4 regions of the Paenibacillus sp. 1182 genome follow, and region 3 is predicted to be linked to each of the others. Evidence: riboswitches for the same ligand, from Rfam matches in the RefSeq annotation. Region 3 holds a riboswitch; each other region holds the start of a gene.
What was found. Region 3 has a riboswitch for thiamine pyrophosphate ahead of thiC (phosphomethylpyrimidine synthase ThiC). Riboswitches for the same ligand answer to the same signal wherever they lie in the genome.
Positions count from the first base shown of each region.

Region 1: another riboswitch for thiamine pyrophosphate. It lies ahead of JOD82_RS23190 (ECF transporter S component); the one in region 3 lies ahead of thiC (phosphomethylpyrimidine synthase ThiC).
Region 2: another riboswitch for thiamine pyrophosphate. It lies ahead of tenA (thiaminase II); the one in region 3 lies ahead of thiC (phosphomethylpyrimidine synthase ThiC).
Region 4: another riboswitch for thiamine pyrophosphate. It lies ahead of JOD82_RS01990 (thiamine phosphate synthase); the one in region 3 lies ahead of thiC (phosphomethylpyrimidine synthase ThiC).

Region 1 covers NZ_JAFICR010000013.1:122,558-125,693, forward strand. Annotated here, with positions in the region: gene JOD82_RS23180 (polynucleotide kinase-phosphatase) at 1-158, shown strand, start outside; gene JOD82_RS23185 (TatD family hydrolase) at 179-976, shown strand; TPP riboswitch at 1,020-1,129, shown strand; gene JOD82_RS23190 (ECF transporter S component) at 1,380-1,976, shown strand; gene JOD82_RS23195 (ABC transporter ATP-binding protein) at 1,976-3,136, shown strand, end outside.
Region 2 covers NZ_JAFICR010000008.1:275,652-278,787, forward strand. Annotated here, with positions in the region: gene thiM (hydroxyethylthiazole kinase) at 1-429, opposite strand, end outside; gene tenA (thiaminase II) at 504-1,193, opposite strand; TPP riboswitch at 1,330-1,432, opposite strand; gene JOD82_RS17940 (AEC family transporter) at 1,611-2,564, opposite strand; gene JOD82_RS17945 (NAD-dependent malic enzyme) at 2,638-3,136, opposite strand, start outside.
Region 3 covers NZ_JAFICR010000005.1:421,246-424,381, forward strand. Annotated here, with positions in the region: gene JOD82_RS13305 (IclR family transcriptional regulator) at 42-785, shown strand; TPP riboswitch at 941-1,053, shown strand; gene thiC (phosphomethylpyrimidine synthase ThiC) at 1,241-3,085, shown strand.
Region 4 covers NZ_JAFICR010000001.1:398,258-401,393, reverse strand. Annotated here, with positions in the region: gene thiO (glycine oxidase ThiO) at 1-1,080, opposite strand, end outside; gene JOD82_RS01990 (thiamine phosphate synthase) at 1,145-1,738, opposite strand; TPP riboswitch at 2,003-2,111, opposite strand; gene JOD82_RS01985 (ABC-F family ATP-binding cassette domain-containing protein) at 2,206-3,136, opposite strand, start outside.

The DNA.
Region 1 (3,136 bases), on a different contig from region 3:
GTCGAACGAACAAAAAGGAGCGTCATGCCCTGATGGAAGGAGCGCTTGGTATGGAAGGCGTGGAACGTTTTGTCCGCAAGGATACGGTAGATCGTATTCATGAATGCGTCCTTGCCGCACTATCTCTGGAATCAGAGCCGATTGATCCAAGATTGTAGTTTGCGAGGGAGGGATTGAGATGGAAAGGGGTACACCGTTAATTGATATTGGTGTGAACTTGATGCATCGTTCGTTTCATGCAGATCGGGAACAGGTGGTAGAGAGAGCCGCGGCTGTAGGGATTTCACCGCTGATTATTACCGGGACCAGTGTCCGCAGCAGTCGGGAAGCTTCTCAGTATGCAGCGCGTTATCCGGGCAAGCTGTATGCGACAGCTGGCGTGCATCCCCATGATGCCAAAGACTGCAGTGCAGACACGATTCAGCAGCTCCGCCAGTTGGCGGGTCAGCCGCAGGTCGTATCCATAGGGGAATGCGGATTGGACTATAACCGTGATTTTTCGCCACGTGATGTGCAGCGCCGATGGTTTGGCGAGCAAATCCAACTGGCGGGTGAGCTGAAAATGCCGTTATTTCTGCATGAACGAGATGCACATGAGGACTTTGTCGCTATGCTTCGGGAGTATCAAGGGCTTGTTGATAAAGCGGTAGTGCATTGTTTTACCGGCACGGAACAGGAATTGCGTACGTATGTAGAAATGGGACTGTATATCGGAATCACCGGCTGGATTTGCGACGAACGGCGGGGGAAGCATCTGCGTGAACTGGTCAGAGATATTCCCTTGGACCGTCTGATGATTGAAACGGATGCTCCATTTTTGACCCCGCGTAATTTGCCTGTGAAGCCTAAAGAAGGGCGTAATGAGCCCATGTATCTCGCTCACATTGCTGCTACGATAGCCGAATGTACAGGTCGAAGCATGATGGAGATCGAAATCGCGACGACGGAAACGGCTAAACGTTTCTTCGGATTATAGGATTGTCAAAGCCATAGATGTGGTATATATTATAGTGAATTAAAAAGCATTGTCGGGAGCTTGAGAAAGTCAGGCTGAGAGGGTGGCCCTTGCCACTGACCGTGAAATCTGATCTGGGTAATGCCAGCGTAGAGAAACCAAGAACACTATACAGGAATGCCGCTTTTTTTTGCGGTTGTCGATAGATTCAATGTATGTCCTAGCATTTTACCTTGATCCTGACTTGGCTGGGTATCAGTGTAGTAGTTTAGACTACTGGTTATATAAGGCATATCGACGAATGATGTTTTGTATGGTGCTTCACCTTTTACTGCGCATAAAGCTTGCCTGGAGATTCAGCTCCAGACAAGCTTTTTTTCATGGCCAAGAGGCCAACTATAAGGAAAAAGGGGAGCACGCAATAATGAATACTGCTGTAAGAGCGTCCAAAGGGTTGAAACTGACGGATATTTTGGTCACGATTGTGATCGCTGTTGTGTTCGGGTTGATCTACAAAATATGGGGACCTGCCTATGATTTGATGAAACCATTGGGTCTACACGCCGAGCAACTGATGTATGGCATGTGGTTTATGGCAGGTACGTTTGCTTATCTCATCATTCGCAAGCCGGGTGTTGCGATTTTGGCAGAGGTGGCAGCGGCAACGGTCAGTGCTTTTTTGGGAAGCGAATGGGGTATGTCCACCTTGTACTATGGCCTGCTGCAAGGCTTGGGAGCGGAGCTGTTTTTTGCGGCTTTTCTGTATCGGAACGCAAACCTGTGGGTTGCTTCGCTAGCTGCGGCTGGGGCGGCTGTCACTTCTCTGATTTTAGACTTCAGCTACGGGTATATTGATCAGCTATCGACTTGGAACTATGTTTTGTATATTGGATTTCGGATGATTGGCAGTATTGTGATTGCCGGGGTATTCGCGTTCTATCTGGCTAAGGCATTGGAGGTAACCGGAGTCACGCGAAGTTTGAGGCCTGCAACGGAACAAGATTATAAGGGGCTGGATTGATGAGCCGGGCAACCGAAGATGTGGTGGCTTCGATCACCCGGCTACGGTTGAAATTCCCCGGTGAGCAAGAGCTGCTTTTTCACAATATGTCTTTGTCTGTCCGCAAGGGGGAAAAGCTGCTGCTACTGGGACCGAGTGGATGCGGTAAATCAACACTGCTCCAAGTGTTAAGCGGTCTGATTCCACGCACGATAGAAGTGCCTATGAAATGCGATGCTGCTGTAATCCCAAGTGTCTCAGGTATTGTATTTCAAGATCCTGATACGCAGTTCTGTATGTCATATGCAGATGAGGAACTGGCTTTTGTGTTGGAAAATAATCAGGTTCCCCGGGAGCAGATGCGATCCCGTATTCGCGAGCTGCTGATACAGGTGGGTCTATCGACGGATGATATACATATGCCCATTGGCAGCATGTCACAGGGAATGAAGCAGCGGCTGGCGATTGCGTCTGTGCTGGCTATGGAGCCAGAAGTGCTTTTTCTGGATGAGCCCACGGCTTTGTTGGACGAGGAAGGCACTACACAGGTGTGGGATACCATTCGCAACATTTCGGTAGACCAGACACTGGTGATTGTGGAGCATAAAATTAATGAAATTGTCCATGATGTGGATCGGATTGTGGTGCTTTCTGCTCAAGGGGAGATCATTGCAGATGGAAGGGCCCAAGAAGTATTTCATGTGCACCGGCAGGCATTGTCCGAGTACGGCGTGTGGTATCCGGGAGTATGGAATGAAGCGTCTTCGCCACGTTGGAGTGAAGCAGTGACGCAACAGAATGGTGCGGGGACTGATGTGCTGGAGCTAGAACATTTTAGCGGCCTCCGCGGTTTAAGTTCAGTGATTTATGTGGAGCATGCGCAGGTGAAGCCTGGCGACTGGATTGGCGTGGTTGGTGAAAACGGGGCTGGCAAAAGCTCGCTACTGCTCTCCATGATGCGCTTACTTCGCACACAGGGACGTTATAGCGTGCGCGGAATTGAGGCAGGCAGTACAGAACAACTGGCAGAGCGTATCGGGTTCGCGTTTCAAAATCCCGAGCTGCAATTTGTAGCGCATACCGTACGAAAGGAACTAGAGTATTCGTTACCCAAGAGCTTGTATACCGTTGAACAGTGCCGGGAACGGGTCGATCGGATGCTCGTACAGTTCGGACTGGAG
Region 2 (3,136 bases), on a different contig from region 3:
ATCTACGCCTTTAATCTCACGCGCTTCTCCAACAAGATGTGCGACTTCGGCTGCATTGCCCCGCACCAATGAGATTTTGACTTCACTCAGGATTCGCAGTGCCGATTCAGTTCTAAAGCTCGTTGCTCCCGCACCGACCGGATCTAGCAGCACCGGAACACCGTGTGCATTCGCCGATTGTCCAGCAATGATCATGGCATCCACCAGTTCGCGGTTCAGTGTACCGATGTTTAACACGACGGCGCCTGCTATTTTTGCCATATCTGCTACTTCCTCAGGTGCATAGGCCATCACCGGGGAGGCGCCCAATGCATACAGACCGTTGGCCGTAAAGTTGGTGACTACCACATTGGTCATATTGTGAACGAGGGGTTTGCTGTTTTGTACCTTCGTCAGGAGATCCGAATAACTTTTTTTCCATGTACTCATAATGATTATCCTCTCTATAGTTGGTGGTTCAACAGGGCATTAACCGTACTTCACGCATCGAATCGCCAGGCTGACTATTCCAAGACCGCTGCCTGCATCTGGACCGGCCATTCTTCCTGCTTATAAGCCATATCCCAGAACTTATATTCCAGCTGGCAGCTCAGTATAAAATGCTCAATCATCCGCTCCCGCTCAGCAGCCGTTGCGTCTTTCGCCCAAGCATCTACACGTTCTCGGAACTTGAGTGTTGTATCATCAAGCTGGTCTCCATAGAAGCCAATCCATTCATAGAACGGATGAGACTCATCCGGCTTTACTTCATCCAGCAGCCTGCGACCAATCTCGGCATACGTCCACATACATGGCAGCAGCACAGCCAAGATCTCGCCCAGGCTACCCTCATGCGCAACCGTCAGCATGTGACGGATATAGTGATGAGCCGACGGAGCGAGCGGATATCCCTGCAACTCTTCATAGGTCACCCCTGCGACAGCACAGAAATTTTGATGCGGATGAACCTCGCTGTGGAGAATAAAAGAGATTTGTTCATTTAATACAGCCATATCCTCCCGATTGGTGCATTTGGAGATTGCGATGCCGTATATCCGCATGTAGGCGTTCAAATATTCAAAGTCCTGTTTTACATAGTGAATCAGCTGTCCCCTTGTCAAACTTCCTTCAGCAATACCTCTCACAAAGGGATGCTCAAAAATCGCTTGAAAAATGCCGTCCGCCTGCCGACGGAGTTCTTGTGTAAAACTCAATTTCGCCACCTCCATAAAATTGAAGAGCAAGAAGTCCTGTAAGAATATAATTCCGGAACAACGCTAAAAAGCCGCCCCAGAAAAATGGAGCGGCTTCAACAATAGGCCCAATACGCAAAAAACGCTTGAAACCTTATATACGAAGGCTCCACTTTCCTACGCTAGTACGAACTAGATCAGGTTCAAAGGGTCCAAGATACGTTCTTGTCTCAGCCATAGCGGCTCCCCTAGTGGACTTCTATTCTTTTGACTATTACTGTACATACGTTCATACGCTATGTCAAACATGTCTATCTGGTCAAGGGCCAAACGACAGAGCTGAAGTTCGCTTCCGAGAGGGAAAAAGGCGCTGGAGAAGATCAGTTCCGTCTACACGAAGGAATTCGCGGCAGGCTCCAATGTCTAAATAATCAGCATTTATACCAATAGAGAAATCAGTACTGGGAGTGTAACGAGCGATATGACAGCACTGATGACAAAGGAGGAGGCTGTTTCTGATTCCAGGCTTTCAAAACGGGTGGCGATCATAGCAGCGACTGCTGAACCCGGGAAGGAAACGAGCAGAACTGCCTTCACAGTATCTGCAGACGACAGACCGCATAGGTAGGCGATCAGCAGCATTAATAAAGGCTGTACAATTGTTTTTAACAGTGCGATGGCAAAGGCACTTACACTAAAACTAATGTTGCGTACGCCAATGGTCACTCCGACAGCGAATAAAGCGGCCCCGGACGTAATGTCTCCGATTTGATTCAACGATTTGTTCAACAAATCCGGTGAATGGAAGCCGAACAAGGTCAAAATTACACCAATCAGTGGAACCAGCGCCAGCGGTTCTTTTAATCCATGAAGAATGGAGTCCCAGATTAACCTTCCGAGGTGACCGTTCCGTTCTTTGCCTGAATTCCTGCTGGCTACGGTAGCTATAATGGTAGCCGCCGGGTCAAGGACGGCATTGACTACGATCCCGGTAAGCGCAATCGGAATGGCGACAGCAGCGGAACCGTAGATGGCTCCAAGCACAGGAATGCCCATAAAAGCAAAGGTCGGCTGTGCCGAGTTCAAAGCAAACATGGCGGCATCCTTGACCGACTGCTTCCCCGCAAAGCGGGACAGTAGAAGGAGAACGGTAAAAAAGCCGACAATGCCAATGAACAGGGCCAGCAGGAATGGCCATTGCTCGATGAGCGCTTTCCTGTCCGTTGTCGTAATACCGATGAATAGATGCGCAGGTAGTGCAAATTTGGTAACGAGCGCATTTAGGGTTTTGGAGGAAGAGGCATCAAAGCTTTTGTAATGCCCCGCTAACCACCCTAAAATAATAACGAAAAAAATCGGCACCAAAATATACAAGATATGTCCGACACTCATAGATTGATTCTCCTTGCTTGAACTGACGTATTCTGCCTGTCTGAACAAGGCAATCTCCTTCTTAAATGGAGCATTAGTGAGGGTGATGTATTACGCTTTCCACTGCTTTGACCTTGACATATTCCGGTTTCCACATTGCATCCCGTATAGCTTGTTCAACATTTGAAATGTGTGCCTGAGCTACCTGATCCTGAATCGCTGCTTTCGCTACCGCAACCGCAACAACGTACGAAACATCACGTAATTTTTGGATATGAGGGAGCAACGCACCGCCAGGCTTATTCGAATCTACGCCATTGGCAACGGCATCTGCTGCGGCTGTAAACATCGCAGGGGTAATCCTTTTGGCTTTAACCACAATCGCACCCAGACCCAGTCCCGGGAACACAAAGGCATTGTTCGCCTGTCCAATTTCAAATTTCGTACCGTTATAAGTGACGGGGTCAAAGGGGCTTCCGGTAGCAATTAATGCCTTGCCATCGGTCCACCGTATTAGATCCTCAGGTATAGCTTCTGCAAGATTTGTAGGATTGGACATGGGCATAATGATCGGGCGTTCTACATGCTTCGCC
Region 3 (3,136 bases):
TAGTGTGAAACGAATATGGATACAAGAGGAGCGGTTCACGAATGGAAGACCGTAAATTAACCGTTCGCGCTGTAGAGCGTGCACTTGATATATTGCTGTGTTTTACCGCAGATTCGGATCTTGGCCTAACGGAGATTGCCTCCAAAATTGGTCTACATAAAAGCACGGTTCATCGGCTGCTGACTACGTTGGAGGATCGGGGCTTTGTCGTTCGGAATGCCGAAACGGAAAAATATCGACTTGGCTTCCGCATTTGGGAGCTATCCACACATTTGTCCCAAAGTGACGAGCCGGCGGTGTTGTTACAGCCTGCAATGGAAGGACTGCGTGACCGTCTGGGCGAAACGGTCAGCTTGTACTTACGGGACGGCAGCATGCGTATTCGCATACAAGCCGTGCAGAGCAATCAGGCGATCCGCAGGGTTGCGCCTGTGGGTGCGCGTATGCCGCTGGCTGTAGGAGCCTCCAGTAAGGTGCTGGCTGCCTTTATGCCGCCGCAGGAGCTGGAAGCCCTGCTAAGCGGGAATGAATGGCCGCCCTCGGTAGACGCGGAGGTCTATAAAGCCCAGCTGCAGGACATTCGCGAGAAGGGCTATGCGACCAGCTATGAAGAACGGGAGCCAGGGGCCGCTGCTGTGGCAGCACCAATTGTGAACCGGAAGGGACAGGTCACTGCGGCTTTATCTGTATCCGGTCCGGTCAGTCGGCTTGCACCCGAGACGCTACATGACTTTGCTCCGATTTTGATCGAAGCGGCGAAGGAAATGGGGCTTATGCTTCCGTAACAAGAATGAATGCAGTTGAAGCAAGCAAAGTGATTTGGTGAGGAGCGTCTTCTTGCTAAATGGAACCTAGAAGGGTTGCCAAAGCCATAAATTTGAAGTAGTCTGATAAGGATGGCGGGATGTCTGTTATGTCCGCCTCATGTGAATAGAAGTATCGCAGTTACTGGGGGAGCCTGTAATGCCGGGCTGAGATGGAATCGTGTAAGATTCCGGACCCTTTGCACCTGATCTGGATCATACCAGCGTAGGGAAGTAATCGGCCATTGAAATGTATACGCAGCTGCTGTCTACGGTGACGCATTGGAATAGGATTATTCCACATGTGCACGGTCTGGATAGCTGCCTCGTTAGATTAGCCGGTTCCCTCGGGAACCGGCTTTTTTGCATAGATCAGCGCCACCCTGGGAATGGTTCCGGATCGGTGTGTCATTTCATCGAAACAGGAGGAATGGACAATGAAGCCGACAGAAGTAGAAGGAACAAAAGGAACAGAATTTAAATCAGCAGAAGTAAGGTTGGCAGGAACAAGGGAAGTTGGGGTAGAGAAGACAAACGGGGAGCAAGCCAGTGGGGTAACGCCCTTTCCAGGGAGCCGTAAGGTATATATTCAAGGCTCGCGGCCGGACATTGCCGTCCCAGAGCGGGAAATTGCTCTTCATCCTACACATACGCCGCAGGGCACGGAGCATCATGAGCCATTGCGTGTGTACGATACGAGCGGTCCCATGACTGACGAAGCCTATCAGGTCGATATCCGTCAGGGCCTGCCTCCATTACGGCGAGCTTGGGCACTGGAACGGGGCGATGTGGAGGCTTACGAGGGACGCGCCGTCAAACCGGAGGATAATGGACTGAAACCTGGCTCCAAACGGGAGACAGTTGAATTTCCCGGCGTGACCAACCGTCCGCTTCGTGCTTCGCAAGGTCGTACAGTGACGCAAATGCATTATGCACGGCAAGGGATCATTACGCCCGAAATGGAATTTGCGGCGATCCGCGAAGGGGTGGAGCCTGAGTTTGTACGGCAGGAATTGGCGGCTGGACGAGCCATTTTGCCTTCGAATATCAATCACCCGGAAAGTGAGCCGATGGTCATTGGGCGTCATTTTCACGTGAAGATCAATGCGAACATTGGTAATTCTGCGGTTACCTCCTCGATTGAGGAGGAAGTGGAGAAAATGACCTGGGCTGTGCGTTGGGGCTCGGATACAGTTATGGACCTATCCACAGGCCGTAATATCCATACCACACGTGAATGGATCATTCGGAATTCTCCTGTACCGATTGGAACTGTGCCGCTGTATCAGGCACTTGAAAAGGTGAACGGCGAAGCAGAAGCGCTGACGTGGGAGTTGTATCGCGATACGCTGATCGAGCAGGCGGAGCAGGGAGTGGACTATTTTACAATTCATGCGGGTGTATTGCTGCGGTATATACCGATGACGGCGAATAGAATGACGGGAATTGTGTCCCGTGGCGGGTCGATCATGGCAGCCTGGTGCCTTGCGCACCATCAGGAGAATTTTTTGTATACACATTTTGAAGAAATCTGCGAAATTATGAAAGCCTATGATGTGGCCTTTTCTCTCGGGGATGGTCTACGTCCAGGTAGTATCTATGATGCGAATGATGAAGCACAGTTTGCAGAGCTGGAAACGTTGGGCGAGCTAACGCAAATCGCATGGAAGCATGATGTTCAGGTCATGATTGAGGGGCCGGGACATGTCCCTATGCATAAAATCAAAGAGAATGTGGATTTGCAAATGGAGATTTGTAAGGAAGCTCCTTTCTATACCTTGGGACCGCTCACGACGGATATTGCCCCCGGATATGATCATATTACCTCAGCCATCGGGGCGGCGATGATCGGTTGGTTCGGGACGTCCATGCTGTGCTATGTTACGCCTAAGGAGCATTTGGGTCTTCCGAATAAGGATGATGTCCGTGAGGGTGTCATTACCTACAAAATTGCGGCACATGCTGCCGATCTGGCGAAGGGCCATCCACGGGCGCAGCAGCGGGATGATGCTTTGTCCAAGGCACGCTTTGAGTTCCGCTGGCGGGATCAGTTCAATCTGTCGCTTGATCCCGAGCGGGCCTTGTCCTACCATGATGAAACGCTACCAGCAGAGGGAGCCAAGGAAGCACATTTTTGCTCGATGTGCGGCCCCAAATTTTGTAGTATGCGCATCACGCAGGACATTCGCGCCTATGCAGCGGATAAGGGGCTGAACACCGAAGAAGCAGTGGCCGCTGGGATGCGTGAGAAGGCAGAGCAGTATCGGGATGGCGGTCAGTAAAACGAATGTGTGAGTTTAGGAACGCATGAATCAAAAAAAGCCGTGGTTCTC
Region 4 (3,136 bases), on a different contig from region 3:
ATTAAGCATAGCTGCCATCGCACGCCCGGTAGCATCACTCAGCAGGACACCGTTGCGATAATGCCCGACTGCAGCATATACGCCCTCGACCCCAGGAACAATGCCTATAAAAGGATGACCTGATACAGCCTGCGGACGTAAGCCCGCCCAAGCGCGTATAAAAGAAGCTTCACGGACGCGCGGCAGCCAGGCAGAGGCACGTGCCAACACCCCCTCCAAGCCTCCTACGGTCACCTCTTCGTCATATTGATGTGGAAGGCTCGTTGCCCCAATCCAAAGCTCGTTATTCTGTTTAGGCACGAGGTAAATATCATCAGCATAAATGGTATATTCTAACGGGTGATCCTTCAAGGAGACCGCTACCGCTTCGCCCTTGACCGGATAAAGTGGATATTCAAACCCAACCTGCGCTAGCAATTTCATGCTATCCAAGCCTCCGGCAATAATGACCTGATCGCAGGAAAAAAAACCACTATCTGTGCGGACACCGCAAATTCGATCATCCTGTATGACCAGTTGCTCTGCCTGTGTACCAGACCATACCGTTGCTCCCAGCACCGCAGCAGCACCTGCATAAGCACGGCAAAGCTGGACAGGAGCCACTTGTGTCTCCTTTGAACGATATATTGCCCCGATCGCTTGTTCATCCAAACCTGGAATTCGTCGGGCCAATTCTTTCGCATCCCACCAGATAGGACAATCACCCTTTCGCGTTTTAGCAGCTTTCCAGCGTTTTTGGCCTTCAGTCTCCGTACGGAAAGGGGTCACAAACCCTTCAGTACGGAATTCCACCGAAATACCTGACAAACGCTCTAGATCACAGACAAGCTCAGGGAATGCATCTCGACTTATGCGAGCAAATCGTGATAGCTCAGAGTCGGTGAACTCTTCACTTTCCGCTGCCAGCATTCCAACCGCTGCTCCTGAGGCTCCCTCACCCGGGATCAATCGTTCCAGCATAATCGTACTTCTTCCCTCCTTGGCCACATGATAAGCAATGGAACTGCCGATGACACCTCCACCTATGACCAAGCATTCAGCGTGTCCAATCGCTCTTTCCTCTGTGTGTATCTTTAGCATTTGTTCCGTATCTCCTCTCCATAAACCCTTCTGCTTTCAGCTTGCCTCTACTCTCGTTTTCTCGCTACAGGCTGTGAACTACAAGGTCTGCCATTCGCCTATACTCCATTGCAGCTGCAACGGGCGACTCAGCCTCCCATATACCAGACATCACCGCAATTCCGCTTGCTCCGGCCCTATAAAGCTCCGGGATATGATGCGGTTGTATGCCGCCTAGCGCAATCACCGGAATGTTCGACAACCTGCAAATATGTTCAAGCTGAGCTAAACCCCGCGGTACAATACCGGGCTTACAATGGGTCTCATATACGTGACCATAAAGTACATAGTCCGCTCCTGCCCGCTCAGCAATTTGCATCTCCTCCAAGGAATGTACAGACACTCCACAGCGTGTACCCTTTGGAAGTAGGCTTTTCACATCCACAACAGGTAATCCATTAGCTGGTAATTGAACGGCTCCGACCAAAGTAAGTAAAGCTACATCCACACGATCATTTACTACAATTTGTTGCAAAGGAACTTCCTGCTCCACCAGGCTGCGAGTCAAAGAAAGCAATGCAGAGGCACCATTCTGTTTTAAACGTGCGTGTACATAATGAACATACGGACAAATCACAGCAGCCACTTGGGCGGCTTGTGCAAAAGTGCCCTTTTCCATCGAAATTGCGTGTAATTCGATTTTGTCTTCACCTCACATTGGACTAAAGGATCTAAGCTTAGCCAGCCACGTCTACCAGCAGGAATGAAAGGGGATTATATGTGAATCGTCTACGGAAGCTCGAACTACTTAAAATGAACGAAACGCAAAAAAACCACTTCCCCAAGGAAGTGGTTTAACGAACGTCCAATAATCGAACGGACCATGAATCCGTATACGTGTATCGTCCCACGCACAAACAAAAATAAAGATGGTGTTGCCTTGTTTGTACGGCGCTCACTTCCCTACGCTGGCATAACCCAGATCAGGTGCAAAGGGTCCGAAATCCATTTATTCCGTCTCAGCCGCATGGGCGGCTCCCCTAGTGTGACTATTTTATTGTATAAGCTAAAGATAGCTTAGCATATTTTTCTAATTCTGCAAACCCCACTTCGTGTGAAATTTGCTGGAACTGGATTTAGCTGATTTTAGTTAACTTTACTTGACCACTCTTCCACATTCCACGTTTTGGTTACCCAATCCTCGTAAAAGTCCGGTTCGTGAGATACAAGCAATACGGTCCCTTTGTATTCCTTCAAGGCACGTTTCAGCTCATCCTTTGCTTTAACATCCAAGTGGTTGGTAGGCTCATCGAACAGTACCCAGTTGCTTTCACGCATTAACAGTTTGCAAAGACGGACTTTAGCCTGTTCTCCACCACTGAGCGCAGATAGCGGACGCGTGATATGCTCATTTTTCAAACCGCAACGCGCCAAATGCGCTCGTACTTCATGCTGGTTCAAATGCGGAAATTCATTCCACACATCGTCAATCGGTGTAATTTTCTCGGCCTTTACTTCCTGCTCAAAATAAGCGGGCTGCAAAAAATCACCTTGATAAGTTTTTCCACTGATTGGCGGAATTTTTCCCAATATGGTTTTGAGCAATGTCGATTTACCGACACCATTGTAGCCGACAATTGCAATCTTTTCGCCACGTTCAATCGTCATGGACATTTTAGGCAAAAGGGCATGTGTATAACCAATCTCAAAATCAATACCCTCAAATACCGTCTTTCCGCTTGCACGTGCCTCTTTGAATTGAAAGGTTGGTTTTGCGGCTTCTTCAGGCTTATCAATACGTTCGATCCGATCAAGCTGCTTTTCACGGCTCTTTGCTCGGCCTGACGTAGAGGCACGCGCTTTATTACGCTGAATAAAATCTTCCTGTTTCTTAATAAAATCCTGTTGCTTCTCATAAGCATCAATATGCTGGGCTTTGTTCAGATCCGCCATTTCGAGAAACTTTTCATAATTAGCTGAATAACGGGTCATCTTGGCAAATTCAAGATGGTAAATAACATTAACGACCTGGTTCATAAATTCAGTATCATGTGAAATAAGAATAAAGGCATAGGGA